DNA from 4 places in the Chryseobacterium lactis genome. Region 1 is predicted to be linked to each of the others. Evidence: riboswitches for the same ligand, from Rfam matches in the RefSeq annotation. Region 1 holds a riboswitch; each other region holds the start of a gene.

What was found. A riboswitch is a leader RNA that binds a small molecule or an ion and turns the genes downstream of it on or off. The one in region 1 is predicted to bind cobalamin.
Region 2: it holds a riboswitch for cobalamin, as region 1 does, so the genes downstream of both, EG342_RS23530 (acyl-CoA thioesterase) here and EG342_RS07570 (TonB-dependent receptor plug domain-containing protein) in region 1, are expected to answer to the same signal.
Region 3: it holds a riboswitch for cobalamin, as region 1 does, so the genes downstream of both, metE (5-methyltetrahydropteroyltriglutamate--homocysteine S-methyltransferase) here and EG342_RS07570 (TonB-dependent receptor plug domain-containing protein) in region 1, are expected to answer to the same signal.
Region 4: it holds a riboswitch for cobalamin, as region 1 does, so the genes downstream of both, EG342_RS13265 (T9SS type A sorting domain-containing protein) here and EG342_RS07570 (TonB-dependent receptor plug domain-containing protein) in region 1, are expected to answer to the same signal.

Annotation. Positions count from the first base shown of each region.
Region 1 is NZ_CP033924.1:1,760,674-1,769,028, reverse strand. Features, by position in the region: gene EG342_RS07575 (YncE family protein) at 1-594, opposite strand, end outside; gene EG342_RS07570 (TonB-dependent receptor plug domain-containing protein) at 591-2,642, opposite strand; cobalamin riboswitch at 2,753-2,937, opposite strand; gene EG342_RS07565 (cytochrome-c peroxidase) at 3,103-4,122, opposite strand; gene EG342_RS07560 (MbnP family protein) at 4,154-5,020, opposite strand; gene EG342_RS07555 (TonB-dependent receptor plug domain-containing protein) at 5,082-7,061, opposite strand; gene EG342_RS07550 (hypothetical protein) at 7,065-7,976, opposite strand; gene EG342_RS07545 (hypothetical protein) at 8,226-8,355, opposite strand, start outside.
Region 2 is NZ_CP033924.1:5,278,763-5,287,117, reverse strand. Features, by position in the region: gene EG342_RS23565 (hypothetical protein) at 1-151, opposite strand, end outside; gene EG342_RS23560 (PaaI family thioesterase) at 383-814, opposite strand; gene EG342_RS23555 (1-acyl-sn-glycerol-3-phosphate acyltransferase) at 880-1,464, opposite strand; gene EG342_RS23550 (PspC domain-containing protein) at 1,784-3,505, opposite strand; gene EG342_RS23545 (PadR family transcriptional regulator) at 3,516-3,845, opposite strand; gene EG342_RS23540 (XAC2610-related protein) at 4,273-4,965, shown strand; gene EG342_RS23535 (HD domain-containing protein) at 4,970-5,560, shown strand; gene EG342_RS23530 (acyl-CoA thioesterase) at 5,669-6,052, opposite strand; cobalamin riboswitch at 6,167-6,349, opposite strand; gene EG342_RS23525 (hypothetical protein) at 6,384-7,184, opposite strand; gene EG342_RS23520 (serine hydrolase domain-containing protein) at 7,229-8,284, opposite strand.
Region 3 is NZ_CP033924.1:4,335,288-4,343,642, reverse strand. Features, by position in the region: gene EG342_RS19345 (serine hydrolase domain-containing protein) at 1-772, opposite strand, end outside; gene EG342_RS25520 (tetratricopeptide repeat protein) at 1,205-2,656, shown strand; gene metE (5-methyltetrahydropteroyltriglutamate--homocysteine S-methyltransferase) at 2,753-5,071, opposite strand; cobalamin riboswitch at 5,252-5,435, opposite strand; gene EG342_RS19330 (Lrp/AsnC family transcriptional regulator) at 5,590-6,051, shown strand; gene EG342_RS19325 (hypothetical protein) at 6,204-6,971, opposite strand; gene EG342_RS19320 (cytochrome-c peroxidase) at 7,223-8,355, opposite strand, start outside.
Region 4 is NZ_CP033924.1:2,967,365-2,975,719, reverse strand. Features, by position in the region: gene EG342_RS13295 (BT_3928 family protein) at 1-747, shown strand, start outside; gene EG342_RS13290 (tellurite resistance TerB family protein) at 783-1,133, shown strand; gene EG342_RS13285 (GxxExxY protein) at 1,176-1,553, shown strand; gene tpiA (triose-phosphate isomerase) at 1,690-2,448, shown strand; gene EG342_RS13275 (T9SS type A sorting domain-containing protein) at 3,186-4,568, shown strand; gene EG342_RS13270 (esterase-like activity of phytase family protein) at 4,655-5,920, opposite strand; cobalamin riboswitch at 6,177-6,364, shown strand; gene EG342_RS13265 (T9SS type A sorting domain-containing protein) at 6,436-7,551, shown strand; gene clpP (ATP-dependent Clp endopeptidase proteolytic subunit ClpP) at 7,754-8,355, opposite strand, start outside.

The DNA.
Region 1 (8,355 bases):
CATATATCCACCGGAATTGGCCACAAAAAGCTGATTGCCTACAATTTCAATTTCTTCGGGCTGATATCCTACCGTTACTTCACGTTTTATGGCAAGAGAAGTGGTGTCAATTTCCACGACTTTTCCTTTTGGAGCATTGGGATTGATATCTACCGGACCAACATAGCTGCTTGCGTAGGCTTTTCCATCTTTAAATGCCAGATACCTGCAGTTCTGCAATGGAATAGATTTAATACGCTTAGCCGTTTTGGCATCCAGCACTTCAATTTTATTGGAAACATTAACCACAATATACAGCTTGCTTCCGTAGATCTTAATATCATTTCCTACATCGCCCAATTCTTTTACGACATCCGGATTAATTTCCGCATACATATTCCGATAATAGGTTCCCTTTGTATAATCGAAAAAATCCAGGGTGCATTTATTGCTTCCCATATTTCCTTCATTCAAGACATAGAATCCTTTTATAGCTGTGTTTTCAGCGGGTGCAAGTCCTTCCACCACCTCCATGGGGATTACAATTTCATCGGTACGGCAGGCAACAAGAGAAACCAGTGCAAAAAGTAAAAAGTAAATATTCAGTTTTCTCATAAGTTAAAGTTTAAGGAGAGCCTGAAGTTTCTTCCGGGCATAGGATAATTTTTGACAACATCATAATATTGATTAAAGACATTGTTCATTTCGAGATTGATTTTAAAAGGATGTCCGGCCAGGTTCATTTTCTTTTGAATAGAAAGGTCATGAGTATACCAGGGTTGTACAAAATTGTATTGAATATTATCCAGTTGTCCATCATAGCGCTTTCCGACATAGATAACACTGTAATTGAAGCTCCAGTCCTTATAATCGGCCATCATTGTAAAAGAACCGCTATGCAGAGGGGTATAAGGAATTTGTGCATTATAAAAGGTATCACCGGGATCAAGTCCATAACCTTTATCCGTTTTATCTTTAGCACTTTGATAGGTGTAGGATAATAAAGGTTTAAGCTTCACTACTCCCAACATGATTTCTGCCTGTGCATTAATATCAACTCCGATGATTTCTACCTTTCCAAGATTCAGCATCATCCAGCGGAACATGTTCGTCGTAGGAACTGCAACAATTTTATCCTTTACTTTGTTATAATACCCGTCTACTTTTACATAGAATCCTTTCAATATGGGATGATCATATTTTTTCTGATAAGTAAATCCAATGTCATGCTGAAAGGTAAATTCAGGTTCCAGGAAAGTACTTCCAACATTCGTATAATACAGATCATTAAAAGTAGGAAGCCTGAAAATCTTTTTGTAGAAAGCCCTTAGTGTAAGTTCCGGAACTGCCTCAGGCTGATAACTCATAAATAAAGCAGGCGTCCACTCTCTCCTGTCGTCGGGTCTTTTATTTTTTCTTACTTCTTCAAAAGTAAATGTACCCAGGAGACTTCCTAAAAACTTGAACCGATTCCACTGATAGGTGGTAGCCAATGCAACTAATGTTGTATATCGGGTTGGATAAGAAAAGTTCTTCAGGTCGGCATCCAGATTATTGTACTGAAAGTCTCCGCTTACACTAACATCCCAATTGGAATTTATAGAATATATATTGGAAGAGGAAAGATACACTTCCCGTTGGATATAAGTATTTTGTGAAGGGTAAACCGCTTGTGATAGTACAGTATCATTAAAATGGGTGTAATCATAAGCAAATTTTGCCTTGAGCTGGGTTTCGAATTTTGGAAACAGTTTTTTCCTCAGATTGGCTTGTACAAAGTAATTTTCATCAATCATTCTTGCTCCTCTCGCTTTAAAGCGGTTGTTGACAATAGGAGCCGGGATACCACGATCTGACAGATAGCCATATCCCCGGATGTTCCAGCTTCCGTTGTTTACAGTTCCGTTCACGGATGTTTCAAAACGTTTTGCTTTGATATCGGAATCATATCTTTTGGCAATGGTATCATTAGCCGTTTTTCCGTTAGGATATTTTCTGGTATAGCGATATCTGTAAATACCGTCACTTTGGAGAAATTCACCACTAAAACTTGCAGAAATTCTGGGTGAAATTTTTTGTTCCAAGCGAAAGGAAGGATTAAATAAATCAATGGAAGCACTTTTTGCCCTGATGACAAGATTCGTCTTTTTCGTTCCGGTAAATACAGGTGTTTTAGGTTGTAAATAAATAGATCCCGAGGAACCAAAGTCTTTGGCAGGTTGGAAAATTTCACTTTTCTGTCCGTTGTATAACGATATTTCTTCCAGGTCATCCAGAGAATACCGTCCCAGATCGACTAATCCGTTTTGAGCGTTTCCTAACTGAATTCCGTCATAAAAGACCCCAACATGCTGACTTCCCATGCTTCGGATATTAACCGTTTTCAATCCTCCTATTCCACCGTAATCTTTGATTTGCACTCCGGAAAAATACCGTAAGGCATCGGCAACTGAGTGACTGTTCAGTCTTTCCAATTCCTCACCCTGTAAGGTCTGGGCTGGGAGAATTTCTTTAAAATTCTTTTTATAAATATTGACAGCCTTAATTGCTTTTTCTTTGATACTGTCGTTTTTCTTCGATTGAGAAAATAGAAATTGAGAAGTCAACACAAATACTGTGAAAACGACTTTATGCAGTTGTAATGTAGTCTGTTTTGCCACCATTAGCTCATTTAGGATAATGATGACGCTAATGGATGTAAGAAAGCAACGACAAAGCACAGTAGTCACTGCACAGTATCATTGTTGTCCTAAGCTTTATTCCACGAAAGCGTCAAACGATTAATTTTCTGGCAGGTCTTCTGACTTACTCCATTTTTGAAATCCTTCCCATTACAAAACAGTGGATTTATTTTTCAAAAACTTTGGTGCGGAGCTTACAGCAGCGGGTCTGTTCCGGATCTTCACCGGATTCCCTTTTAAGAGCTTATTATGGCTCACCAAATTCCGGCAAAGATAGAAAATTCCGGCAAGATACAATGCGACGCAGAATAAAATGATTATCAAATGGATAAACAAAAAGATTCCGTTAAAAATATAACGGAATCTTTCATTAATTAAAACCTCGAATCCTGATTGTATTGAGTCGATTTACAAACGGTCATGAAGTGAGTTTCTACATAGATTATTTTTTCACAAATTCACGATCGCTCAATGTTTTCATAAACGAAATAAGGTTGATTTTTTCCTGTTCTGTAAGCGGTATTCTATTCCCATTCTGTTTAAAAACGGGATCCAGGTTATCGGCATTCAGAACCCCTTTATCAAAATAATCAAGAACAGCTCTCAATGTTGGAAACTGTCCAAAACTTCCGTAAGGAGCTGTATATTCCACATTCCGTAATGAGGGAACCCTAAAACTCATATAGTCTTCCGGAATTCCGGTAACTCTTCCACGTCCGGCTTCATTGGTATTCGGATTAACAGGAAATCCAATGTTTCTGAAACTCTGATCGGTAAATAACTCTGTACTATGACAGCTTACACACTTCTGTTGAAAAGTTACATAACCTTGTGTTTCACTTTCCGCAAATTTTTCATCTTCACCTCGCTTTATCTTATCATATTTACTGTTGGCAGAAACCAATGTATACTCATACTGAGCAATACTTTTATAAATTCTTTCAGGCGTAACGTTCTCATCTCCGAAGGTCTTTCTGAATAAATCTTTATAAATGAGGTCATCTTTGATTTTCCCGATCACCTCCAGAATGGAAGAACCCATTTCTTCATGGGTAATGATAGGTACCAATGGCTGCTTCTCCAATTGAAGAATATTACCATCCCAATTATAAAACTTCATAAACATCATATTCTGAACCGCCGGTGCATTTCGTAATCCTACTCTGCTCTGAATACCTATCGCCTGTGCATTATGATCCGCAAAAGCATTGGACTGAATATGACAACTGGAACACGAAATAGTATTGTCTGCGCTCAACCTCTTTTCCTGAAATAGTTTTTCACCCAGCTCAATACCATATTTTGTAGGCTTATTGGAACTCACCGACTTATTAAGTTCAGGAAATCCGAACGGAATATTGAGCGAAATCTCAGGATTCTCATTGGAAAGAGGCTCATAATAATCATTATTACAAGATATTAACAGGATGAGGACGGATAAAATACTGAAGATTTTTTTCATTTTAAAAGTAAAAAGAATGATGTTCTGATTTCTAGTTTTCAACACTGCTCACCGAAAACATCCCGGAAATATCCCCTGAACCATTGCCTCCAATGTTATCTACAAACTTCACCATCTGATTCGCTGTATGAATGTTGGGGGTTGCATTACCGTCCATCCCTGTTCCTGAAGTAAGAACGATGGTATTGATTTTACCGGTTAAAAGCTTATCAAAATCTGCTTTAATGGAAATTTTAGGAGCTTTATTATCAACAATAGCATTCTTTGGGAGGTCCAATGTAATATCTCTGTAAGCATCTACACCTTGCGTGTAGTTACCCTCAGAGCCTTTTATAGTGCTACCGGTATGGATTGACATTTGTTTATTGTCCGTACCATAAAACCCTTCCAGTTTCGTGAAACGATATCCTGCTCCCCATTCCCACATCATTTGAGTATCATTGGCTCCGGCAGTTGCATAAAATTTAGGAAATCTTAGCTGATCTAAAATATTAAGTTCTTTTTTTATACCCAAACCGAATTTTATCTTTTTATATTCTCCGGAAGGTATATTCCCTAAAATGTAACGAAGAGTTTCAGGTTTCGACTGATCCACCACAGTTGCTCCCTGATCCAGGTCATTTACTTTATAAGGGATTTCGTTTCCATCTGCTTTTACAAGACGGATATTACTGATTACATATTTCAATTCTGAAAAATGATGAAGTTGCCCTTCTGCGGAAGTATTTACAGTAGCTGTTCCTGAAGCTGCCTCGCCCAGTACAATCGTCTGATTTTTAAACGTATTATTAAATTCAAGAGTTACATTATTAGCGACAGGATTATCATCACTATTCTGACAAGAAGTTAATCCTAGTGTAAAAGCTGATAATAATAGATATTTTTTTAAATGTTGCATTGTTTTAAATTGTTTAAATTGTTGTTTTTTAATAAAGTAGAGGGAATCTATTTCACCATTTTTAAAAGCTGAATTTTAAAGAGGTAAAAATGTTTCGACCCATTCTTGGAATATTTCCCCAGTCTGCATAGGTGCTGTAATATTTGTTTAAAAGGTTTTCCGCTCCAATCTGAACTACTGTTTTGAATTGTTTAATCTTAAAAGTATAATCCATAGAGAAGTTCCAGATCGTATAAGCCGGTGTTTGATCTTCTCCATATTCCGGGCTGTAATTGAGCTGGATAAAGTCACCGTTAACAGAAGTTTGAAATCCAAAATTACGGTGCATAAAATGTAAAGAAGTCTGGTAGCTCAACGGGCGGATGAAAGGTAAATTTTTTCCGTTGTCATCACGGCCACGTGCATAAGTTAATGTTCCTTTCCAGTGCAGATCCTGGATAATATTGTAACCGGCATTCAGAGACATATTAAAAATAGTGGCATGGTCCAGGGAAGTATAGGCTTTCACTCCCACTGACTGATAATTCATCGGGCTTCCCAAGCTTAAAATCCTTCCAATAATATAATTCTGAATATAGAAATAGTTCACTTTGGCTTCAATGCTTATTTTATCATTTTTAAAACCTGCACTGGCATTGGTTTCATAGGAAATTTCATTTTTCAAATCCGGATTTCCGATATAATCATAGCGGTCAAAACTGTTATAAATATAATATCCATATCCTTCAGAAACAGAAGGAGCTCTGTGCCCGTAACCTGTTCCTACAGAAAAATTAAAATGATCCTTATTCCATTGGTAACCGGCATGCAAAGCAGGCAGTACTCTTGTTTTTTGCTGAGGTGCTCCCGGATGAAAAATCCAGTTGAACTCTGCATATCTGGACTCATTATAATTCAGTCCTAAAGATCCTCCAAAACTCAAACTACCATGCTCTGATATATCCCATATATTATTCATTGAAAGTCCGACAAAACGAGTCGTCACCCAAGGCCAGCTATACGCGAACATGGTTCTGTTTTTCCTGTCTTGCGGATACATTCGCATTTCGGCAATCGATACATTATCATAGGCATTGAGTTGAATTTCCGAAGCATAGCGCTCTTTTTTCAGGCTTACTGTAGAAACCAGTCCATAAGTCGTGCTCCAACCGGGCATATCCATATGCACGAGATTTTCGGGACGTTTGGTATCATCCATATAATGCTCTATAGCATTGAAATAGATTTTTGTATCCCACGATTTCACCAGGCTTTCGTTAAATAATTGCTTAAACGATGCAGAGGTAATCATAGCCCGTGAAAGTGATAAATCCATAGGTAATGCCGGGAATCCTACATTTTTTGCCATATCAAAAATGGCGTCTACTCGTACGGATGATAAAGCAGTGGTTTTATACGCTATCCCAATTCCGGTATTGAATTTATTGTATTGCGAATGGTTGACCTCATTATTATTTCCATCGTAATAATTTTCTGCCTTCCGGAGGGAAATGCTACCATCTACGACCAGCTTATTGCTTGAATACGATATAGCTCCAAGATTGAAAACCTGTTTATTATTAAACTCAAAACCCGTCTGGTACGAGCCATTCCATTTTTTTTGGAGGCTAAAAGGAGTATTTTTTCTTTTCAGATCAATACTTCCTGCAACGGTAGCACCGTTTAAACTACCTTCCTGACCTGATTTTATGTCAATAGCGGAAAGGTTATTGGTTTCCAGATATGAAGTCACAGGATCCATTTTATCAGTACATGCACCAAAAATGTGCATTCCGTCAATCGTCACCGTAGAACGCTCTGTACCCATATTATTGAGTAACGGTTCCCAGGCATAGGCACCTCGTTTAATAAAACTTATCTTATCGGAAGATGCCAGAAACTCGTCTACAGAAACAGCCATTTTCATTTTTGTTTCTATTTTCTTTTTGTCCCCTTTTACCTTTACCTCTTCCAAAACTGCTGTGCTGTCTTTTGATACCTGCCTGTTTTGAGCATGTATTGTCAGTCCCAAAAAAATCAGGATAAATCCAATTTTCTTCATGGGTTAGAATAAAGTATCAATAAAAAGTTCACTTTTTGCGCCCTGTACACCTGGGGTAAAATCAGTAGAGACCTTGGTTCCTTTGATAATTTTCCCGTTTTTATTTAGCAAAATGAAGTTTAAGGTCCAGTTTCCTGTCATCGTATAGTTCACCACTCCATAGTACAATCCGTTATTTCCCTGTATCAAATCCTTATTATTGGGGGAAGAGTGATTTCCCATGGAAGGTTCAGGCATTCTCGGATCCAACTGTAAAGTATAACCGACCACCTCAGCATATGAAAATGGTAAAGAATCCCCTGTCCCATTAGGTAGATTATACTTATAAATCCCAGCAACTAGCTGATTTTCTGCCACCTTTGGTTTTTGCGGTGAAATAAGTGCAATAATGTATTTCTCCCCATCATTTCCTGTAAATGAGGTCATATTCAGGTTTCTATTGATCTGCTCCCGAACAGAAATATCTTTATTGACCGAATATGTTTTTTGGTTTACAGTGAAGTTTACCTCTATTTTCCAGTTTGCGGATGCGTTACTTATATCTGTAAATACAGAATATCCGGAATAATAGTGCCCCGCAGATTTATATTCCAGGTTATACCTGTTTGGACATGAAGTCCGGTTTCCATCAGGATGGGTTATGACAGGTAAAAAAGTGACGTTCGATACGCTGATGTTTTCATTGGTTTGAGCATTGATAATTTTCAGACGGATTTCATTATATCCCTGATAAAATGTTCCGTTTAGTGCTTCAATACTTATTTTAAACTCATCTTTAGTAACAACAGCCGCTTCTTTAAACTCATAATATTCCGGAACCGCTGTATTGAGCTCATCTTCGTAATTTGTTTTGTCAATAGTACATGAAACCACCATCAACAATACACTCATTACAAAAAGTTTATACATTTTCATTATTGATTTTTTAGTTGAGTGAATACAATAGAAATATGTTGAATGCCGAAACATTCATCTTTTACCACAGAAAATTTTATAACAATTAAGTTATTGTAAGGTTAATTAGAAGTACACTCAAGCTTTTTGTAAAATCAAAGATTTTCAAATTGGTGAGCATTCTCCACATGGGATTAAGCTTACTTAAGATCTCCTAAATAAACTCCTGTAACTTTTGTGGTTAATTTTTTTATAAGTGAATAGTTGAACTTAAAAAACCGGTGGTCTGAAAATGTGTTTCAGAAACAGAAAAGAATAATCTGTTTTGTAAGTAAAGCTGAAATTGAAAAAAGGAATTTTTCCTGTGACAGCAACTTTTGTAATTTCAGGCAGAATATAA
Region 2 (8,355 bases), 2.1 Mb from region 1:
TGGCAAGGTTGGTTGCTTTTTCCTCCGGAGGGTTCTGAGTAACTTTTGTTGTGTCATAGGCAGTTGTCTGTGCATGACTATTGGTACATAAAATAAATGCTATAAGAAAATAAATGAATGTCTCTTTACGGTAAGTTTGAATTTTTTTCATTGTTTTAACTATTTCTGGATTTAAAATCACCTCTTTTTTCTTTTACAATGATAGTGTGCTTTATAAAGGTTTTTATTATCCGAAAATATTCTTTTGTTGTCTGATATTCTCTAGTTAGTGAATTTCGTGTCGGCTTAGAAAAATAATGATTTTGAAGAATACCGGACATCAGAACGAAAAAAGAGCTGCTTCAACATTGAAGCAGCTCTTTCATATTCCTGGTAAACTTAATTATCTAAGAATAATATTATTGGTCATCGTTGTATGATTGATGAGTGTTCCTTTTTCGTCACGGATTTCAATTTCGGAAACGTGCATGGTCTTTCCTTTTCTGATAAAACGAGCTGTTGCCGTTACGATCCCGTCTTTTTTACTTTTCAGGTGATTGGAGTTGATGTTTGTTCCGACTCCGTAATACTTATTTCCATCGATAAAAATATTAGACAGGCTCGAACCTAGTGTCTCAGCGAGTACACAACTGGCTCCTCCGTGCAGAATTCCGAAAGGCTGATGAACCTTTGGCTGTACCGGCATGGTAGCAGTAAGGGTTTCGTTTTCTACGTCTATATCAATGAATTGTATTTCAAGTGTTTTTGCTAATGTTACACCTTCTCCCCAGTTGTTTAAAAAGATAAGGAGTTCTTCTTTGGTCTGATCTTTCATTTTATTAATTGATAAATGATGATTGATAAATAGTAAGCAGGCAGGTAGTTGTGCTGAATTCTGAATTATTCTCCGGCACCCATGATATCAGGATTCCAGTTGGCGGGAACTTTAGGAACAATATCATTTTTTACATAATAATCCTGTATTTCCTGCATAATTTCAGAAAATGGAACTGAAGCTATTCTTTCATAAGGAATGGTATACCCCAAGTAAACCGTATTTCTTTTGAAATCACCGGCCGCCAGTACAATGGGTACTTTTGCCGCCAGAGCCATATGGTAAAATCCTTTTCTCCATTTTGGAACCCAGCTTCTTGTCCCTTCAGGAGTGATAACAAGGCTGAAATCTTCTTTGGCAAATTGTCTCGCTACGAAATTAACGAGATCATTTTTCTGAGTCCTGTCGATTCCGATACCTCCAAGACCTTTTACAACACCTCCATACCAGGCTTTGGTATGTGCATCTTTAATAATGATCTTTAATGGTTTTCTTAATGACCAATAGGCAAAATTTCCTAAAATGTATTCCATATTGTGGGTGTGTGGTGCCACCACAAGGATACACCTGTTGAGATTGTTCACATCGCCCTGTAGAACGACTTTCCATCCCATTAATTTTAACATCAGTTTGCCTATCAGCTTTTTCATAGATTCTTGGATTAAAAACAAAAAAGTATAACCAAATATTGGTTATACTTTACAAATATATTGAAAATATTATCGCTCTTAAAATAAACCGTTAATTAAATCTACGATTTTCATTACGAATTCTAGTGCAAATTGTATCATAACAATAGTGTTTTTTGGTTGATTTGGTTATTAAATTTTTAACAGTACGAAATTAAAACTTTTTTTTTACATACCGAACTAAATACTATGATTTTTTTTCACTTTTATGAGAGAAGAAGAGTGTGAATTTCAAACGGTTGGCTATCCATTCACACCTTCCACCACTCTCTGAAGTTAATTATTTAGTTTGTATGGAAATTTCGTTTTTTCCGTCTTTGATTTTAATGTCTACATCTTTATTGATTTTTTTGATGTCAGATGCTACAGAATCAATTACTTTCTTTGCCTGATTATTAGGAACTTTTTTACCATTAATAATAATACTGTCCTTATCGTCAGAATTGTATTCAATGCTTGAACCGTTTACTGTAATCTTATTTTTTTCGATTCTGATTCCGTTGTGGTTTTCGTCTCTGTCCTGATCATTATCATTGATGCCATCACCGTCTAAATCACCATCGAAGTTGATACCGCTTTTTTTCATAGAGATTACCACTGTTTTTTGAGGAACTACAAGTTCGTAATCAACTCTGTAATCTCTGAATCTGTGATCATAAGGATATTTAATAAAGTTAGGAAGCATTACTTTGTTGTTGACAACTTCTACAGGAACGGTCACCTGAACCGGATAGTTATAGCCGTTTCCTTCTTTTTTAATGATCAGGTAAGGCGTTTTGATATCTGATTTTCTCGTTACATCTACCGAAATATAATCTTCTTCGTAAACGGATTTTTTATCAGAATAAATGTCATCGTTATACGCTTTGAAATTCTGAGGGATATTAATTTGTTTTACATCTACATACACCGTGTCAGATGTAGTATTGATAGCAACATTTTCTATATCTTCCTTACTTCCTCTGTAGATCAGGTTTTTCTTCGCCATGCTGATTCCGAAATAAGTTCCCAACCCGATAAGCAGAAGAAATAAACCACCGATTACCCATCCGATATTTCTCAATTTGGTTTTTGGTGAGAATATTTTGATGCTTAGTAAGCTGAAGATAATGGCAGGAATTAAGCTTCCGATCACCATCATAGCAGCTAATACTTTATCAAGCCCCTGATCATCCATATAGAATCTGATTTCATTCGCTCCCGGGAAGTCAGTATCCATTCCGAAAAGACCAAAAACCACAAATACTCCAATGATGCTTCCAACAGCCATTAGTACGAGGATTCCACCTACAATATACTTGAATACATTCCATACACCGCTGCTTGCGTTATTGATATAAGGTTTGTTTTCGTTGTATATTTCTCCGACTCTCTGTGTAGATTCGTTAGCAAACTGAACCAGTTTGTTCGATTCATTTTTAAGATTGTCGAAGTTCATAGGCTTTCCCTGCATTTTCAGGAAATCTGCTGCTGTTTCAGCCTTAGGAAGTACAATCCAAAGAACAACATACAGAAGTCCGATCAATGAAGAAGAGATGGCTGCGGTGAAGATTCCAAGAATGAAAATTCCTAACCAGATGGCTCTCATTGCAGTAATATCCATTCCTACATATTGAGCTAATCCTGCGCAAACCCCTGCAATTTTTTGTTTTTCAGGGTCACGGAATAATTGTTTTTTATCTGTGTAACCTGTGCCTGGGTTGCTTTTTTTGTTTGTCGTTTTTTCAGAAAAATAAGCTTCTTCCTGTTCTTCAATTTTTTCAGGGCTTCCGATTTGTGCGATTACTTTTTCTACATCAGTATCGTTAATCACTTCACGTTTTCCCAGAGAATCATTGAAAATCTCCACCATTCTTATTTCTATGTCATGCATTACCTCATCTGCTTCCGAAGCATCCAGTGAGCTTCTCAGAGCATTCAGGTAATCGCTGAGCTTTATATATGCGTGTTCTTCTATTGTAAAAGAAAAACCTGCGAGTCCTATTGAGAGTGTCTTGTTCATAGCTTTGTTTTTAATTTTGTTGGGTGATTTGGTTTACTGAAGCAGTCAGCTCATTCCACGTATTTAAAAGTTCATTCAGGAAAAGCTTTCCTTTCTCTGTGATCTGATAATATTTTCTGGGTGGTCCTCCGGTAGATTCTTCCCATCTGTAGGAGAGAAATTCTCCGTTTTTAAGTCTAGTGAGAAGAGGGTAGAGGGTACCTTCCACAACATCCAGTTTTCCTTTTTTTAGTTCATCTATAAGGTCGGAAACATACATTTCACGATGATTGATGAGACTTAAAATACAGAATTCCAGAATTCCTTTTCGCATTTGCGCTTTGGTATTTTCAGTATTCATCTTTGATAAGTTTTGTTAATTAGTTATATTTTTAGAATAATACTCCTAGCTAGTTGAGCGTATTCTAATTTTACATTACAAAGATATGTAAATAAAATGGTATTATGCAATACAAAGTAGTGAAATTTTTAAAATAAATTATTTAATTATCTGTTAATCAGTGTAATAAATTTTGTACTGGTTTTTTTAAAAATAAAGAATTCTTTAAAAGAGATAGATTTTTGACTTAAAATGTAAAGGCAAATGCATCAAATGTCCAATTTTAAATTTGTATTGTAGCAGCAGATTCATTTCTTTCCTTTTGAAAAAACAGCTTTTATATCATGCTGAGAGATCCTATTCATCAATTATATTTTGAAATCGATAGTATGATTTGTATTTTTGTTATGAAATTTTTTTAACACATCAATCCATTTTTACTATTACTATGAAAAGATTTAATGTATATAAGAGTTTATCGACTCTTGTTTTATTGGGACCTTTATGTTTCGGACAATACAAATTTGAGGTGAAAAATGCCTCTAAAAACTATACTGTCATCATCAATGTAGAAAATTGCTACGATGGGAGGTGTCATGATAAAGGAACAGTAGAATTATTTGACAATAAAAACACCAAGGTTCAGACTTTTACTTCTGAAGAACTGGTTATAGAATTAAATGAAAATCAAAAACCTACATCCGGAAAGCTAATACAATTGACAGAGCAGCAAAGTCCTGTTATCATTGATGACTTTAATTTCGATGGAACGGAAGATATTGCGATAAGAAACGGAAATAACGGAAATTATCAAAGCGATTCCTACGATGTCTATGTATTCAATAGTACAAGAATGGCTTTTGTGAAAAGTAAAGAACTGACAGATCTTGCTTCTAATGCGCTGGGACTATTTAATGTAGATTATAAGAGAAAGCGTCTTATTTCTACAGGAAAATCCGGTTGTTGCAGAATTTTTACCACAGAATATGAAGTGGTTCCGAATAAAGGATTAGAGTCAGTATTAGAGAAAGAGGAAGATATGACGGAAGAAAGTCGTGTAAAGGTGATTACCAAAGAGAAAATAAATAATAAATGGGTGACTAAAACTAAAGTTTATCCTGCAGATAAATATAATAGATAATACAATGAAGATACAGAAAGAGATCGATTTTATTCTGGCCGTAGATGCTTTGAAGAACGTGCAGAGAAGAAATTATAATGCAGATGATTCCAGAAGAGAAAACACTGCAGAACACTCGTGGCAGATTATTATCCTGGCTCAGATTCTTTTTCCATATGCGAAAAACCGTGCGGATATTGATTTACTGAGAGTAATAAGAATGCTTTCAATACATGATCTGGTGGAAATTGAAGCCGGTGATACTTTCTTATTTGATGAGAAAGCCATGGTTGGAAAATTCGAGCGAGAAAAGATTTCTGCTCAAAAGATTTTCGGGATTCTGGATGAGCCACTGCGTACGGAATTCTTTAATTTATGGCTTGAGTTTGAAGAAGAAAAAACACCGGATGCTATTTTTGCATGTTCTATCGACAGAATTATGCCTTTCATCCTGAATTCTCACACTTCAGGAAAAAGCTGGACAGAAGCCGGAGTGACCGAAAAACAAATCAGAAATATGCTTGAAAATGCCATCAGCAGAGCATCAGATGAAATGGGTGAGGCTTTTGAATTGCTATTGAGCAGAAGTTTGGAAACAGAGAAAGTACAGAAGTAATTTAGAATTTAAATAATATATAGAGCCGACTATTTAGTCGGCTTCTTTCGTGTGAGAACTGTATTGAGTAAATAGTTTCGGGCGGCCAAAGGCCGCCCGAAACTTTTATTATAGAATTTGGATTGGCTTTTTAAATTCGTCAATCGCTACAAAAGTGAAATCCCCGACAATGGCTTTTTCTCTTTCATAAGAGTACATCTGTTCGGTGAAGATCTCAACGTTTACTTTCATACTGGTCTTTCCAACGTAAGAAACTTTTCCGATCAACTCAACAATCGTTCCTGCAGGTATAGGTTTTTTAAAATCGATTTTATCACTGCTTACCGTTACCACTCTTTTTCTTGCAAAGCGGGTAGCGGTGATGAAGGCTACTTCATCCATCAGCTGCATTGCTGTACCTCCGAAAAGAGTATCATAATGATTGGTTGTGTTCGGGAAAACTGCTTTAAAGATTCTTGTTTCGGATGCTTCAATTCTTTCTTCTGTAGTCATATTTCATTATTAATTAAAGCGAAATGAAATCTATTAAAACAACAGAATAATGACAGGAACCTTAGAAATCCCTGAAACATCCATCAGATCAATATAACTTCAGATCGCGAAAGTTGCTTGTTTAAGAAAAAGGCAGGTCTCCTGACTTGTAACATCTTTTATCTCCTTCCCATGCCTCGCACAGTGGATCTTTTTATAAAAGACTTCAGTTACTTTACAGTTGCGCGACAGTCCGTGATTTTCACACGATTCCCTTTTAATCTGCGGTTAAGCAGAACCAGTTTCTGTGATGAATAAGTGGTAAAACTTTTCGGGTGCAAAAATAATGAAATTATTCCGGATTATGATAAATAATCTGACTGATCACTCTTCCTTTTTTGATCGTCCAAAGAGTCGTATATCTGTATTCTCCCGAACCATTGGTCATATAAAGAAAGATATTGTCGTTGTCCAGAGCAGTTACCGCTACATTATTGAAATCCATCGTAGGCTGGAACATATTTTTGATAGCTTCTCTTACAAAAACGGAACCTCGTCCGGGTTGCTGAACTCTGATTGATTTAATTTCAGTCATTCCTTCCGGAAGATCATTGCCGATTCCCCAGGGCTTTATTTTATCAATAGTAAGGATTTTACCTTCAGCATCTTTTTCCTTTTTACGGTACCCGGCGTTGGAAGGGTACACATCGATAACGACTTTACTTCTTTGGGCCGTAGGGACTTTAGGATCAGAATTATCTGTGAATATCATTGATTTCCCGTTTTTAGATTTCGAAGGCGTGTATGCCGGAAGCTGATCGATATAGGCAATACGCTCTTTATTAACCATTCCTTCCTTATCAAGGGTTTCATACCTTACGAAGGGTTTATCCTCATCCTGTTTTTCAGGATATTTAATCCAGATCCACTCCGTTTCTCCGGGAGCGGGTTTTACGTAAACAAATACATCCCCTTTACGCATGCGGATTTTATCTACAATTTTTCTGTAGTTATCCTTATGAACGCGTACATTGGCGTATCCTTCTTCAGCTTTTACAACACCGAAAGGAACTTTATTCTGACCTTTAACGAATGCCAAAGAAAAAATGCTGAAAGCGGATAAATAGAATGCTTTGTTTACAGAAATCATCATTACAAATTTTTGATTTCCCAAATATATAAATTAAATGGACGAATTTAAAGAATAGTCTTTCCAATTTTTGCGGCGTAATCACCCAGGTTGGTCTCGTTGGTATTTGATAGAATAATGATACTTAAATCATTGTTCAAATAATGAAACCATACGCAATTTGCACCTTCTATTTTTCCATACCGTTCCATTCTTTTGTACTTTTTAACGTCTCGAATCCAGACACTGTATCCATAATCATCCAGACCTGGATTCAGAAGCTTGTCTAAAGTTTCTTTTTTGATGAGTTGATAATCAAAAAGAGCATTGTTAAATTTGATAAGATCAGATGTACAGGAATACATAGCACCCGCAGCAGAAAAGTCTCCTACATACATGGGAATATTTGGAATTAAATGATCAAGATTTTTATCCTTGTAATAAGGGGTTGCCAAATTCTCTATCAATTTATAATGAGAAATAAGCCCCGAATTGTACATTTTTAAAGGGATAAGGATTTTTTGACTTAGTATTTCTTCATAGGTCATTTGATACATAACTTCCAAAATTCGGCCTAGGATCATATATTCTCCATTATTATAATCAAATTTTGTTCCCGGTTTATTCACCAACGGATTGGAACAAAATTGAGTTACAATCTCTTTTAATTGATACGGTCTATTATAGAATCCTAATCCGTATTTTAAAAAATTTTCATCTCTTGCTGTGTCTGTATTTTTCATTCCGGAGGTATGATTTAATAACTGGTGAATAGATACCTTAGATCCAGCTTCCCCTTTGTAATCGGGTAAATAGTCAAGTATTTTTTTATTTAAATCAATTTTTCCTTGATCTACAAGCTGAAGAATTAGAACAGCAGTAAAGGTTTTGGTTATAGAACAAACCTGGTATTTGGTATCGTTTGTGGTCGGCGAATTGAAAGACCGCTCAGCGACACCAAAACTTTTATGATAAATTATTTTTGAATCTTTTTGAATTAAAACCGTTCCATTAAATTGATTCTCAAGGGCATATTTTTCAACAAATTGTCCTACTTTTTGGGCTTGCCCGAAAGCAGAATGACAAAATAGTGAGAGAAGTACAATAATTAATATTTTAGGCATTTTAATGAGTTTATTGAGTAGGATTTTTCACCGATGATCATTTTGCATTCTAAGAAAAATGATTGCTTTTG
Region 3 (8,355 bases), 2.6 Mb from region 1:
TCATGACACTAATTAGAAAGTGGCTATAATCCGAAACAGTTGTCATCAAATCATCGGCACCATTGGCTGTTCCTCTTTTAACAGGTTCATAAGCTTTTCCATCTTTATCATATCCAATTGCAATACGGGAGGCATCCGTCGTTTCATCCCAGATATAAGAGGTATCTTTCATTCGTAAAGGTTTAAAGATCAATTCCTGTCCAAGTTGACTAAGAGGTTTATGGAATTTATTTTCTAAAGCCTTTCGTAAATATTCAAAACCTTCTCCTGAATATTGATATTTCGTCCCGGGATCAAACTGAAAACCCAGTTTCCCATTTGGGTTTAATGCACGCCAGTTTGGAAAGCCTGTCTGATGGCTTACAATAAGTCTCGTAGTTAGCATTTTGTTTCGGGGATCATTGGCTATGTCCGGATCTGTCCAATATTTGTAAAGAGGTTCATCTATATCCCATTTTCCTTCGCTTGCCAGTTTCAAAGCAATCATGGCGGTAACCGGTTTGGTTAATGAGGCTACATTAAATCGCATATTATCCGGGGAAAATTTTCCGTTCTGATAATCGCCGTACACTTTAGCTTTCTCCACTTTTCCGTTTTTAATAATACCAAGTCCAAGAGTAGGAATTTTATTTTCTTTCAGCCATTGTTCCAGATTTCTGTCATTTTGTGATAGAAAAGAATCTTGTCTAGTTTGTTTCATCGCCCCATCAGTTTGAGCTGATAGCAGAGAAAAGCTTACACAAAAACTAATACCAAGAAGAATAGATTTCATATGAGTCTGTTTATTGATAAGGTTAAAGCTACGGTAAATTTTTATGGTATTAAAACAAATCTGATTACAAGTAAATCTGGATGAAATAGTCTCTGAGTGTGTATTGAAATTTTTTACTTAACGTCATAATAAAAAAAAGTATGAGCAAAATTGGCCTCTTTTTAAAATTTTTAAAGATCGAACAGAAGTATAAAAAACTAATTTCGATTTAAAATCTTTTATTTTTTTAGTAAGTATCTAAATAGTGAATTATTTTTTTACTGAAATTATAATATTAGTAGGCTATTCTCAGATTTTGATTATTGTTTTGATATATTTTGTAATATTAAAATAGAAATTATCTCATAAAAACTCATAATTAAGAGTATGAGCAACGTATCAAAGAGAAAGGAAATTAGTAATCAAAAGAACACAAAAAACATTTGATGGGAAATGAAAAGTAGTATCAATAAATACAGTATGCTTCTCTTACTTATTAGTATAATTTTGTCTTGCCATTCTTCTCAAAAAGAAGGTCTGGATAAAACATTGAGCTGGTCATTAATAAAGGAAAGTCATAAGCTATTAAAATCAGGGAAATATACGGAGTATGTTAATTTGCAGAGAGAATATTTAAAAATTTCAGAGCAAAATGGATATGAACGGGATAAGATGCTATGCTACACTAATCTTGCAGAATTAAGTATTTCGTCCGGAAACACAAAGTATGCAGTTTTTCTATTAAAAAAAACAGAAAAGATTCTCGAAACCTTTCCCGATATTAGGACTGAAGCCATTTTGCATGAATCTTATGCCAGATTGAGCAGGTATCTTAATATGCATGATAACTCTCTTTATTATAATGCCAAAGCTATTAAAACCGTTAGCCAGCTTGGAGATGTAGAACAAAAAAAGTACTATTTATCATTGTTTTATAAAGATAGAGGGGCATATTTATATTTCAGTTCCCAAAGAGATTCTTGTACAACTTATTTTCATAAAGCTCTAGAGCTTACCGATGATCGGGCAGAGATTCTCTGTGATATGGCAGAATTTTATCGTACATCAGGTAAGCTTGACTCTGCTTTTACCTATTTGCAAAAAGCACAACATGCTGTAGATCTTCATAAAATCGCTGATCAGCCGGACTATCTTAATTATCATATTAATCTCATCAAAGGAAAATATTATTTCAATCAACATCAATACAAAGAATCAGAGGTTGATTATTTAGCATCTTTACAGGCGCTTAATGCTATTAACAAGGTATATGGTTCTTTTTATTTTTCAGAATTGTATAGCTGGATGACCAGGCTTTATAAAGAAATCGGAAACAAACAAAAAGCACATTATTATGAAGATCTATACAGTCATGAAAAAGAAAAAATAGAATATAGCCAGAAATCAATCCTTAAACCAGTCATGGAAAAATTTATCGCGGAGATTAAAAAGGATGATGAGAAACAACATGGACGGATGCAGTACACCATTATTTCTTTAGGGATTCTTTGTTTGATCATCATCATATATTCATACAGACAAGTAAAGACTTTACAGATAAGAAGAGAGATACTGCATAATAAAGCCACTGAGTTGCAGGGACAAATTTTAGATAAACGCTATGAAGAAATTTTGGATTTGGCAAAAAAGAATGATTCTTCATTTCTGTCCAGGTTTAAAGAGGTTTATCCCGGCTTTATAACCAAATTGATGGATATAAATCCTCATCTTGAAAGCTCAGAACTTGTATTTTGTGCCATGCTAAAATTAAATTTTTCATCCAAAGAGATTGCCAGCTATACTTTTATATTGCATACATCTGTCCAACAAAGAAAGCGCAGGCTTCGACGACGCCTTAACATTTCGAGCGAAATAGATATTTATCAGTTCTTTAATAAACTTTAAGCGGATGAATTCTTACACAACCTCCCGGAATATAAATTGTGATAATAAAAAAATCAGGAGATTAATCCCCTGATTTTATGACAATCAAATTTTTTTTTATTTTTCCTGAACTGCATATTCAAGACTGGCTTCTCGCGAGGCTTCTACCATAGCTTTTAAAGCCTTCTCTGTTTCATCCCAGTGGCGTGTTTTTAGTCCACAATCGGGGTTTACCCAAAGTTGTTGTGCGGGAATAACCGCCTGTGCTTTTCTCAGTAGTGCTACCATTTCTTCTTTTGAAGGAACTCTGGGAGAATGAATGTCATATACACCGGGGCCAATTTCATTCGGATATTTAAAATCAGCGAAAGCATTTAACAGCTCCATCTGGCTTCTGGAACATTCTATGGTAATGACATCGGCATCCATATCTGCAATATTCTGGATAATATCGTTGAATTCAGAATAACACATATGGGTATGGATTTGAGTGGCATCCTCAACACCACTAGCCGAAATTCTAAAAGCTTCCACGGCCCATTTCAGATAAGTTTGCCATTCTGATTTTCTTAACGGAAGACCTTCTCTGATCGCGGGTTCATCGATCTGGATGATTCTGATCCCTGCTTTTTCAAGGTCATTCACCTCATCACGAATGGCGAGAGCAATTTGTTTACACGTTGATGAGCGAGGCTGATCATCCCGTACAAAAGACCATTGAAGAATAGTTACAGGGCCGGTTAACATTCCTTTTACCCATTTTTTTGTCACCGATTGAGCATATTCTGACCAATACACCGTCATAGGATGGGGGCGGTGTACATCACCGTAAATGACAGGTGGTTTTACACAACGGCTTCCATAGCTCTGAACCCATCCGTTTTGGGTAAAGGCAAATCCGGAAAGCTGTTCGCCAAAATATTCAACCATATCATTACGTTCAAATTCTCCATGAACCAGTACATCAATTCCGATCTCTTCCTGCCAGTGGATGGTCCTTTCCGTTTCCTGTTTCAATAAAGTATCATATTGTTCTGCAGTAAGTTCTCCTTTTTTGAATTGGGCTCTCCAACTTCTCACTTCCTTGGTTTGAGGAAATGAACCGATCGTTGTGGTCGGGAATAAAGGAAGTTGCAATTCTTTCTGCTGAATTTCTTTTCTTACATTAAATGGATTTCTCCTTTGCGCATCATCCTCAGTGATTATAGCAATACGGTTTTTTACTTCCTGATTGTGAATTAAAGTTGAAACTTTACGGGTTTCTATGGCCTTTTTATTTTCTGCCAACAGTTGTAAAGCATGATAATCAGGATTGTTTGCCAATTTTTTTAAAGCAACAACTTCATGAACTTTCTGTTTGGCAAAAGCTAACCATTCTTTAATTTCAGGAGATAAAATAGCCTCATCTTTTTCAGAATCAAGATCAAAAGGAGAGTGAAGCAATGAACATGAAGGAGCAATCAATATCCTTTCTGTTCCAATTTCATGGATTACCTTTTTAACCAACTGCAACGATTTTTCAAAATCATTTTTCCAGATGTTTCTTCCATCTACAATGCCCAGAGAAAGACTTAATGATCTGGGAAGCAATGGTAGAATTTCTTCAAGCTGTTCCGGGTTTCGTACAAGATCAATATGTAATACATCAACAGGAAGATGTACTGCAAGAGAGGTGTTGTCTTTTAATCCTTCGAAATAAGTCGCTACAATAATTTTAAGATTTGGAAATTGTTTTCTGATCTCGTTGTAAACCAATTCATAGGCTTCTTTTGCTTTATTATCAAGATCTAACGCAAGGAATGGTTCATCAAACTGGATATATTCTGCCCCTTGATTTTCAAGCTCTGTCAGGATTTGAATATAAACAGGCAGCAGGTTTGAAACCAGGTCCAGTTTATCAAAATTCTCCTCTTTTTCTTTTCCTAAAAGAAGATAAGTAATCAAACCAATGATAACCGGTTTTGCATTAATTCCTGCCTGTTTGGCACTAATGAATTCATTGATGATTTTGTTTGAAAATAATTTAAATGACTGATTTTTTTGAAACTCAGGAACGATGTAATGGTAGTTGGTATCAAACCATTTGGTCATTTCCATCGCTGTAATATCTAATCCGTTTTTCTGATATCCTCTCGCCATTGCAAAATAAAGGTCAAGCTCAGACCGGGACTCATCAGAAGCTATTTCCTGATAACGCTCGGGAATAGCTCCTATTGTTAAAGTCATATCCAATACCTGATCATAATAGGAAAAATCATTACAAGGGATAAGGTCTATTCCTGCATCGTGCTGAAGTTTCCAGTTTTGATGGCTGATTGCATTTCCGGTTTCCAGAAGCTGATCAATTGATGTTTTGCCTGCCCAATATTGTTCACAGGCTTTTTTTAGTTCTCTGTTGCTACCAATTCGCGGATAGCCAAGAAGGTGTGTTTGCATTTCTTTTACACTTTTAAATTAAACTTATGATTTTAAAAGCTCTTTGGATGCTTCACAATACTTTTGGAGAAAGAAGAAAGGAAATCAGAGAGATACAATAAGGACGTAGTTTTTCCGTTAACGTCGGGACACGTTCAAAAAGTATCATCTGTATGACCCAAAGCTTCAAATCGCGAAAGCATTGTCAATTCAGAACAGGCAGGTCTCCTGGCTTGTAACGGTTTTTATCATCCTTCCCGCTCTGGCAGTGGATATACACGGATAAAAACCTTTGGTTGTTACTTACAGTTGCGCGACAGCTCGTGATTCTCACACGATTCCCTATTAATCTACGTTATGTAAAACCTCTTCCGTTTGATGAAGTATTTTAAAGAACAAAATAGGGTGTAAAGATATATAATTGAGTGGTTTAATTGGTGTAATTTCAAAACTTAAGGATAAAATTTTGTTTTTAATTATTTTAAAAGATAAATATTCTTTATTTTTGAAAAAATCAACGCTAAAAAGAATAATATCCTGTGGAAAGACTTGATGAAAAGGATCTTCAACTGCTAAGAATCCTGCAAAAGAATGCTAAATTGACGATAAAGGAGCTTGCCAAAGAAATCAACCTCTCACCATCTCCTGTTTTTGAACGGGTTAAAAGGTTGGAGCAGGAAGGCTATATCAAACATTATGCAGCGGTATTGGAAGCTGAGAAATTGAATCGTGGCTTTACTGTGTTTTGTCAGATTAAACTGAAAATCCACGACCGGGCGATAGGCAATCAATTTGTAAAAGATATCCTCCTCATTGAAGAAGTAGCCGAATGCTATAATATTTCCGGAGATTTTGATTTTTTACTCAAAGTTCAGGTGCGGGATATGAAACATTATCAGGATTTTGTATTCAATAAGCTAGGATCAGTAGATTCTATCGGAAGTACCCACAGCACCTTTGTGATGGCTGAAGTGAAGAATACACACGGAGTTACGATATGAAAAAGTTTAGTTTTTATAGCAATTCAGCAAGTGTTAAAATATAAATTCTCCCGGGAAAAGTCAGAAGTTTTTATCACTTAAATCAATAAAAAACAGCATCCAAAGGGGATACTGTCATTATATTTTTAAAAAAAATCAATTTTCAAGAAATCTTATGGCTCATCGCAAGTTCTTTTCAGTTTAATAAAAAGTTTGTCGAAGTCTTTGTAAGCAACTCCTTCCTCTTCACGTTTCTGTCTGAAACTACTGTTGGCACAGTTGTGAAAACTAAGTCCGATCATGTCGATTAAAGCGTAGTCTTCTTTTTGGGGATCATTCAGCTTTGCATTGAATCTTGCCAATACTGCTTTCGGATCAGCATTGCTTTTGCTTTTCAATTCAATATAGTTTTTCCATGCTGTAAACATCTTCTCTCTATCAGGAGATGAGATCGCATCAATATGCTCTTTGCAGGATCCGTAAAACTTGCTGTCTTTAAGAGACGAAGGGTCAGAATAGGCAATAATTTCCTCCTTGTTTAGTTGATATTCATTTTCAAAAGACTGGATGGTTTCCTGCTGTAATTTTTTCCACATCGGAAGATTAATCACTTCAAGGCTGTATAATTCTTTTTTCTTTTCCTGATATTGGTTTTCCAGTTGCTGAAGATATTCTTCTCTGTTTTTACGAATTTCTTCAAGATTAGAAAGTTTAAAAACGGGTTGTGTATCAAATTGAACCCCATTGAACTGATACAAAAGCTTATTTACTCCGTCTATTTCCTCTTTTTTATATTTGGCGGAATCAAAATATCCTTTGTTATCACAATTGAAAGTCTGATAACTATAAGGTGTCAGACTATTGTTTTTCGCGGGAGTTTTTTGCCCCGATATAGTAGTAACAGATAGTGCTAAAGAAAGCCCAACCATCATTTTTTTCATGTACATAGCAGTGAAGAATCCGAATTTTTTAAATTTCGTGGCAAAATTAAGGCTTTAAATTTGAAAATTAAAGGATTAGGCCAACTTTATCTATTTATTTTCTCAATTTGATAAAGATTTTAATTTCACCTTTGTTTTGGTTCTATATTTTGAAGAGACGACTTACAAAATAACAATAGAATGCACGTTGAAAAAATGACGTGGAGATATCAATAAAAGCTGGTTATAGCCAGCTTTTATTGTTGATAAGTTTATGGATTGATAAAAGGATTGGACCATTTCCTATCCTTATAGACATTTTTCCCGGTAAGGGTTTTCATAAATGCAATAATAGCCTTTTTTTCTTCTGGAGTGGCATTTAAGCTTCTCAGACGAAGGTTATTGTCCAGTTTATCCGTTCTGGCTTCTTTGGGAATATTGTTATAATGGTCAATGACCTGTTCCAATGTAGAAAATACTGCAGAATGCATCATTGGGGCATGGGGTTGCCCGTTAGAATTGACAAGATCACGCATTGAAGGAGAATTGGTGACACTAAGATCTTTTTCGGTACTGCCTATTTTGTCAATAACACCGTTATTTCCGCTCAGGGCAGTCATGCCAAATTCAGGAGCAAAATGACAACTTGCACATCCCATTCCACCCCCCGCTCGGGTTCCGCCTACAGCTACGGGAAATTCCATATAGAGTTTTTTTCCAAGGTTTTCCTCCGGAGTGAAATTCGGGAAATCAAGAAATTCGGAGGAGATTTCTGCTCTTCCTTCATCATACTTTGAATCAAATGAAATAATGCTGCTCACAAATTGAGCAAGAGCTTTTTGTATTTTTTCTTCCGTAATTTCAGCACTTCCAAAGGCTCTGGTAAAAAGTTCCTGGTAATAGTCCAGTCCCTGGAGTTTTTTAATAAGATGATCAAAAGAGGGAGCGCCTTTTTTACCACTGTATCCCATTTCTATGTGGTCTCTGATAGGGATGGTAGTCTGGGTATCCAGAGAAGTGGCTCTTTTATCCCAGAAAACCCTAAATTCCTCAGCAAACCTGACATTGATTAATCTCATGGAATGCCTTCCCGTATTTCCGTTCACTCCCTGGCTGGCCCTATTATTATCACCGAAAGCCAGCTCCTGTTTATGGCAGCTCGAACAAGAAACTTTATTGTTGCTGGATAGATTTTTATCATAAAACAAAACTCTACCCAATGTTGCTCCTTCATCGGTAATCCGATTAATAAATGGCGTATTGTTCCTGAACACATACATTGGTATACTTTGATTGGCATAGTTGGGTAAATTGCTGAAATCAATATTATCCCCAAAATAGGCTGCGAGTAATGAAGCATTTTTGGATACAGATAGAGCTGATACTTTGGCATTCGGTTCTGAGA
Region 4 (8,355 bases), 1.2 Mb from region 1:
GATGTTGCTCTTCTGGCAGGACTTATCCTATTGTTTGTTCTGTATCGAAAAGACTTCCGTAAAAAGGATGAATATAGCAGCGACAGAAAGGAATCATCGGGCAAATTCAAATATTATTTACTCGCTGCTTTCGCTGTGGTAATGATCTACATTATGGCTCAGGGAATTATGCATGAACCACTTATTGATTTCCGGGATTATAAAATCGGAACAGATATTAAGGGTGAAAAAGATAAAATCAATAAAAATCCTTCTGAATATAAAACTTTTTATTCGCTGAAAAATCAGAAAACCGGCGAGGCTGTAAAGGTTAACCAGGATGATTATATCAAAGAAACAAAATATTGGGCAGAAGGTTCTCCATGGAAAATTGAAGAAGGGAAAAATGAATCTGTTCTGATAAAAGAAGGCTATAAATCTGAAATCGTTAAATTCAAAATTGAAGATCCTACAGGAATAGAACTTACGGACGAGATCATAAAAGCTCCGAAAGCTATTCTTGTTTTCTCCTATCATCCAAAAGAGGTTTCAGCTGATCTTCTTCAAAAAGTAGAAACTAAGGTAAATGCCCAGAAAGGAGTTCTTATCTATGGTGTTTCAACGGATCAGAATACTTTTAAAACCATCAAAAATGCCATGATGGACGGAACTGCCATTAAAACCATTGCAAGAAGCAATCCTTTTGTATTGATTCTTGAAAATGGAAAAATTGTAGACAAGCAACCTGCAAAGGACTATGTCAACTAGAAAACTTAAACATTAAATTTTAAACTGTAAACAACATGCAAAAATCAAATAAATCAATTGCCGGATACCACTTATTAATGATCTTATCTTCTGTAGACGGAGAATTTGCTCCGGAAGAAGGAATGCTTGTACAGCAGTATATGGCTGATGAATTTCCTTTCAGAATGAATCTTGACAATGAACTGGAAACTCTTGCCCTTTTACAACCTGAAGAATGGAAAGATCACTTTGAGTTTCATGCAAGATGTTTCCATGATGACTCTACGGAAGCTGAACGTGTAAAGTTTGCAAAATTTGCAAAATCATTAATCAAAGCAGATCATAAAGTAACTGAGGAGGAGCATACCTTCTATATTCTTTTGAAAAACCTTTGGGGATTAGCATAGTTATAAGCTCGCAGATTTTGCAGATAACGCAGATTATTTCTAATGACAGAAAATGAAATTTCATATATCGTAAGAAAATGTGTTTTTAATGTCTATAACCAGTTAGGACCTGGTTTATTGGAATCAGTGTATCAAAAAATACTGATTTACGAATTAGAAAATAATGGGTTGAATGTTAAATCAGAGGTAATGCTTCCTGTCTATTATGATAAGAAAAAATTTGATATTAATTTTAAAATTGACATTTTAGTAGAGGATAAAGTTATCTTAGAATTGAAATCAGTAAAGGAGTTGGATAATGTTCATTATAAACAATTGTATACCTATTTAAGGTTATCTGATAAAAAATTGGGATTATTAATTAACTTCAATACGTCCAATATTTTAGACAATATAAAGAGAGTCGTAAATAACCTATAAAATGTGTATTGTGACTTTATTAATCTGCTAAATCAAACTAATCAGCGAGAAAAAATAGAGCACGCAGATTTTGCAGATAACGCAGATTCATCAGTGGAAAGAAATAAAAAGTAAATAAATCAATATAATAAGTCTTATGAGAAGAAAAATAGTTGCAGGCAACTGGAAAATGAACAAAAATGTAATTGACGCACAACAATTGATGATTCAGTTACTAAGCTATAAGAATAACAATGCAACCAACTGTGAGGTTTGGATTGCTCCACCATCTTTATATCTGATGATGGCAAAAGACATCTTTGAAAAGGATGAAATCGGAGTATTTTCTCAGGATATGAGTGAGCATGAAAGCGGTGCGTACACAGGTGAAATTTCTGCAGATATGCTGGAATCGATTGATGCAACCGGTTCATTAATCGGGCACTCTGAAAGAAGACAGTATCACGGAGAAACGGATTCTCACTGCAACAGAAAAATCAAATTGGCTCTGGACAAAGGTCTTATTCCTGTATATTGTAACGGAGAAACTCTTGAACAAAGAAAAGCAGGACAACATTTTGAAGTGGTAAAAAATCAGACTGAAGTCGCATTATTTACACTTTCTGCTGAAGAAATTAAAAAGGTAGTGATCGCTTATGAACCTGTTTGGGCTATCGGAACAGGAGAAACAGCAAGTCCTGAGCAGGCTCAGGAAATTCATGCTCACATCAGAAGTATCATTGCTGCTAAATACGGACAGGAAGTTGCTGATGAAATCTCTATTCTTTACGGAGGTTCTGTAAAACCGGATAATGCAAAAGAAATTTTCTCTCAACCTGATATCGATGGAGGTCTGATTGGAGGTGCAGCCTTGAAGTTGGAGGATTTCTCTAAAATCATTGAAGCTTTCAACTAATATTGAGAAGAGCCATAAACATATAGCTTTGATTTCTTTAGAAATCTAAGATTCGACATCATTGTTGATATAAAATATGGAAAACAAAGTCCTGGAAAATTACTTCCAGGACTTTTTTATTATCAGTTTTGACTAAAGCCAATGGAAAATCGTTATTATCTTTTAAACGGGCAATATCCTAAGATCTTATAATGGATAGAATCGGTTGCCTTGCTTATTGAGTATAAAATTAATATTATTTTTTCATTAATCACTTGATGATCCAAAAGAAAGATATATTTTTGTAATTGAAAACATAAGATCCGTTATTAATGATTTTATTGTTTTCTCATAAAAACTAAAACCTAAATTTAAAAATCAACTCAACCATGAAAATCAACAAAACTATTTATATTTCATTTTATTAATTCATCAACATTAATTGTTTCAAACAATTAATAATAATTCTTTATTTTTTCAAGTCATAAGGAGTATTTCAACAATACAACTTGTACGGTTATTTCTTAAAATCTCCAACAATAACTTTCATGATACTGAGAAAGTTAAGATTTCATGATTAATCATCAATATTTGATTGCCAAAATACATTCCCATTAATTTCATCCATTCATTAACTCTAATTTCTTGTATGAATTAATTTGATCTTGAAAAAATTCATTTTTATGGAGTTCAGAAACCATTCAAACGAAGCGAATCCGAAAAGCTAAATGAGTAGGAAAATATTATAAAACTTATCTATGAAAAAACAATTATGCTTTCTATTTATCTTCATTATAATAAATAGTTTCTCTTATGGACAATGTTTCAAGGAAATCAGTGCTGGGAATGACTATTCATTGGCCATAAAAAATGATGGAACATTATGGGCATGGGGATTTAATAGTCTGAGTCAATTGGGCGATGGAACCACAACAAGTAGATCGGCTCCGGTTCAAATAGGAACAGCTACTGATTGGAAAACCATCTGTGCTGGTTCCAGCTATTCAGCAGCAATAAAAACAGATGGGAGCCTTTGGATGTGGGGATTTAATTCTTCCGGGCAATTAGGTGATGGAACCAGTAGTTCCAGGCTAGTTCCAACACAGATAGGGACATCAACGAATTGGAAAAGTATAAGTACTGGAGATGGAATTTCGTTAGCAATAAAAACAGACGGAACACTGTGGGCTTGGGGACGTAATACTGATGGAATATTGGGGGATGGTACAACCATCGACAGAAATACACCAACACAAATCGGAACTGCAACGAATTGGAAAAGCATCAGTGTTGGATATAGTCATTCACTGGCAATCAAAACAGATGGAACTCTATGGGGATGGGGACACAATGGCTATGGACAAGTAGGCAATGGATCAACAACAAACAAAACCATCCCGGTACAGATAGGAACAGCTACTGATTGGCAAAGTATTGATGCCGGTTATAGTTATTCTGTAGCCACAAAAACAAACGGAACCCTTTGGGCTTGGGGATATAATCACTATGGACAACTCGGAGATGGAACATTAGCTGATAAGCATTCACCAGTACAAATTGGAACAGGAAACAATTGGCAAAACATATCTGCTGGGGGGCGTTCTGTCTTTGCTATAAAAACCGATAAAACATTATGGGCATGGGGAGAAAATGGTTTCGGTCAATTAGGTAATGGTACCATGTATACGAGCGTTCTTGTACCAACACAAAACGGAACGGAGACTAATTGGCAAAATATATCATCCGGTACGAAACATACTTTCGTTACCAAAGCAGATGGTACATCTTGGCTATGTGGAAGCAATGGCAGCGGGCAATTAGCAGATGGAACTACCACCAATAGAAATACCCTTATTTCTCTGGCTTGCCCCACGGCTACCTTAGCAGTTGATGAGACTTCAACAACATCAGACCATCTAAAAATTCACCCTAATCCCGTACATGACAACTTAAATATTTCGTTTGACCAAAAGATTCTTACAGTTATGGTCTACAATATGGCAGGACAACAAATACTTACTAAAGCAATCAATGATAATAAAGGAACAGTGGATATTTCTTCTTTAGGATCCGGAACGTACCTGGTTAAGATAAATACAGATAATGATATTGCCAAAACGATAAAGGTAATCAAACGATAAGTATCAACAAAAACCTCTAAAACAAGCAATAATGCAATAAAAACGGCGGAATCTTCGATTCCGCCGTTTTCTTTAAAAAAATCTAATTATTGAATATCGACTACGTACATAGTTCCTTTGTCTACTTTACCTGTTTTAGGTAAAATTTTGGCTTTTGGGTTCCCGTTTCCGTCATCTACTACTCCGAAGTCATCATCATTGAAGACAGCCAGTTTATTATTTCCGAGATAAACAATCCCTTCAAATTTATCATGTTCATACCCTAGTTTTGTAACAAGATTTACTGCTAATGTTTTTGAAACTGCTTTGATTCCTGCAGTGGCAAGTTCATCCCAGGTACATTCTTCCAATGCTTTATTATTCACCTTCATTCCGTCAACGGCAGTAAAATCAGATCCGGTAACATCGGTTGCTCCGCCGATGTTGATTCTGTATACTTTCTTGATTCCTCCCTGAGATCCAAAGTTTCCATCTCTTTCTATCACTAAGAATTCGGTATTGCTTAAAGCTGTAATATCACAGACAGAATCCGAAGCACCACCATCCTGCTTGTATAAAAACTGCTTAGTCTGGCCGGTAACCGTATCGAAAGTCACAATTCTCGTTAAAGTTGTATTCTTTGCGGCAGTTTTATTGGGAACATACATCATGGATTGCATAGTACCTACCAACGTTCTTCCATCCGGTGTTAAGCAAAGTCCTTCCATTCCTCTGTTGGCTCTTCTTTTTGCTAAAACCGCAGGCAGTTTTCTCGTTCCTGTATTTACTCCAACCGGACTTATTCTTTCCATTTCTATGCCTTCAGCGCTGTAATGAACGATATGCGGACCATACTCATCAGAAACCCAGAAAGTACCGTCTGGAGCTGCCACAATACTTTCACTGTCCAATCCATATTTATCTGTTCCCAAGACATTTCCTGTTGCATCATAAGCAACTTCTCCGGTACTTCCCATTCCTACAGGGTTTGGTAATCCAGTAATTGGTTGCCCGGATGGATTTTTAAGTTTAATATATTTGATTACCTCAATATTTCCTTCGGCATTAATTTTAAAATGCATAATTGTTGGGGTAAAATTGGGGGTCAAAAACTTTTTACCGTTCAGATAATCTGTATTCGGGCCACGGTCGGTAATGACATAAAACTCTCCTTTCCTGGATGGATGAGCCGCTGCACCGGAACCAAATCCGCCATTGATCACATCTACTCCATTGATGGTTGCCATTTTTGTAAAAGCAAACTCCTGAGGAAGCTTCGAATAATTGATATCCTGGTTATTTGCATTGTCATCATCTTTATTACAAGAGAATAATGCGGTCATAACCAGCGCCGGTAATAGTAGTTTTTTCATATTAACTTTTATGGCGCGAAAGTATAAATTGATTGTAAACTGATCTTAAATACAATGATAATTATATTTTAACAATAGAATCTCCAAAATGAATTCAATATAAACAACAAAAACTCAAAATTAACATAACAAATAAAGCATTTAACTCCAATTCATTAACAATCAGTCAAATTAAAAATTTCAACTGTACTCAACGATCCGAACATTCGGGGAAGAAGAGAAATAATTCACAAAACGGTTCCGGAATTTATATGATATATTTGCGGCGTTTTAAGGTTGAACATTGTTCATTAATAGGGAATCAAGTGAGAATATCAATTCTTGAGCTGTACCCGCAACTGTAAGCTGTTTTACCTATAGTTACATCATACCACTGGCCCAAAATCCCGGGAAGGTTTAGTATAGGATGCGAGCCAGGAGACCTGCCTTGGAAAAACTTTTAATTTGAGGATTGAGGATATTAGTCCTTTTCCATTTAATAAGTTTCGGGAATAAAACTTTAATTTAATTATATCATGAGAAAAATCTATTTCTTTTTCTTACTGTTTTGCATGCAGTTTTTATGGGCTCAATTTACAGAAAATGACATCCGTTTTTGGGTGGGAACAGGTTCTAAAAAAGCTTATTTTGTCACTGATTTTAATGACAATAATACTCCAGAATCTTATGCCTGGGGATATCGTTTTGACTCCAACAATTTAACCATGGAGGACATGATCAATGCTATTGTAACGGCAGAACCTAAAATGGCTGTTGACATTCCTACCGGCTTCCTTTTTAGCCTTACTTATAATGATCACACTCCTTCTACCGATGATTATTGGATTACCTGGTCCGGACCCGGCGCAGAAAATATGACCTGGAATAATGGTGTTGGCTATACTCCGCTAGTTGATGGAAACTGGTATGGGGTGACTTACGGATCTGATGATACCGTTATCAATACTCCGCCATCTGTACCTGTTGCAGCTTATAGTTCTCAATGGTACAAATCATCGCAGATTACTAACTGGATTGGAACCGGAAGTAATAAAAGTCTTGTGGTGATTGATTTTGGAACTGACACTACCACCGGAAATGCCAATTCTTTTGTCTTTGGAATTCAATACAACGGAAGTATAAATGCAGAACAGGCGCTGCAACTCATTCAAAGTCAAAGTTCTTATTTCAGTTTTACCGAAGGAAATGGTCAGATTTCTAACCTGTCACTTAATAGTTTTACCGGAAATACTTCCGGATCGGAAAGCTGGAAACTGTACAAAGGGAAAGACCTCTCAAGCTGGCAACAGAAAGCTGATCTTTCGCAGATCCAGTTGGGAAATAATGACTGGCTGGGCTTAAGCTTTGGACAAAGAAGACCATTTATCCCTACAGAAGCGATTGATGCAACACTTGGTACCTCAACGGTGAATAAAAAAGTTTTTAATATTTACCCAAATCCGGCCAGTGATTTTATTCAAATCGACACTACCGATAGCCTGAAAGAAGTAAATATTTATTCGGTTACCGGACAAAAAGTAATGACTTCCCAAACTGCAAGAATTAATATTCAGTCTTTACACTCAGGAGTGTATTTTGTTGAGATTAAAACAGCCAAAAACTCTAGTATTCACAAGGTTGTAAAGAAATAAGTATTGGTTAACCACCCCGTCAAAAATTCTTTGAATTTTTGCCACCCCTCCGGAGGAGGGGAACATTCACCTCTTCAATTCGAGGGATGCAGATAACAGGACTGATACATTGACCGTAGATAATTCCTAATGAAACTGACAGTTTGATACAAAAAGAAACGCACCGGATTGGTGCGTTTCTTTTTTATGATTTTACAATCAATTATTTTTTCTCTGTAGATCTCTGTAAAACCTCATCTACCATTCCGTAGCCTTTTGCTTCTTCAGAAGTCATCCAGTAGTCTCTGTCAGAAGATTTTTCAACCCACTCATATGTTTGTCCTGAATGGTGACCAATGATCTCATAAAGCTCCTGCTTTAATTTCAACATTTCTCTCAGGTTGATTTCCATATCAGAAGCAACTCCTTGTGCTCCTCCTGACGGCTGGTGAATCATTACTCTTGAGTGCTTAAGAGCAGAACGTTTTCCTTTTTCTCCGGCAACCAATAATACAGCTCCCATTGAAGCGGCCATACCTGTACAGATTGTCGCAACATCCGGCTTAATGATCTGCATTGTGTCATAAATTCCAAGACCTGCATACACGCTACCTCCAGGAGAGTTGATGTAGATCTGAATATCTTTAGACGGGTCTGCACTTTCTAAGAATAAAAGCTGAGCCGTCACGATATTGGCAACCTGATCATCAATACCTGTTCCCAGGAAGATAATTCTGTCCATCATCAAACGAGAAAAAACGTCCATTTGAGCAACATTTAATCTTCTTTCTTCCATGATGTACGGAGTAAGATTCGTTGGGCCAT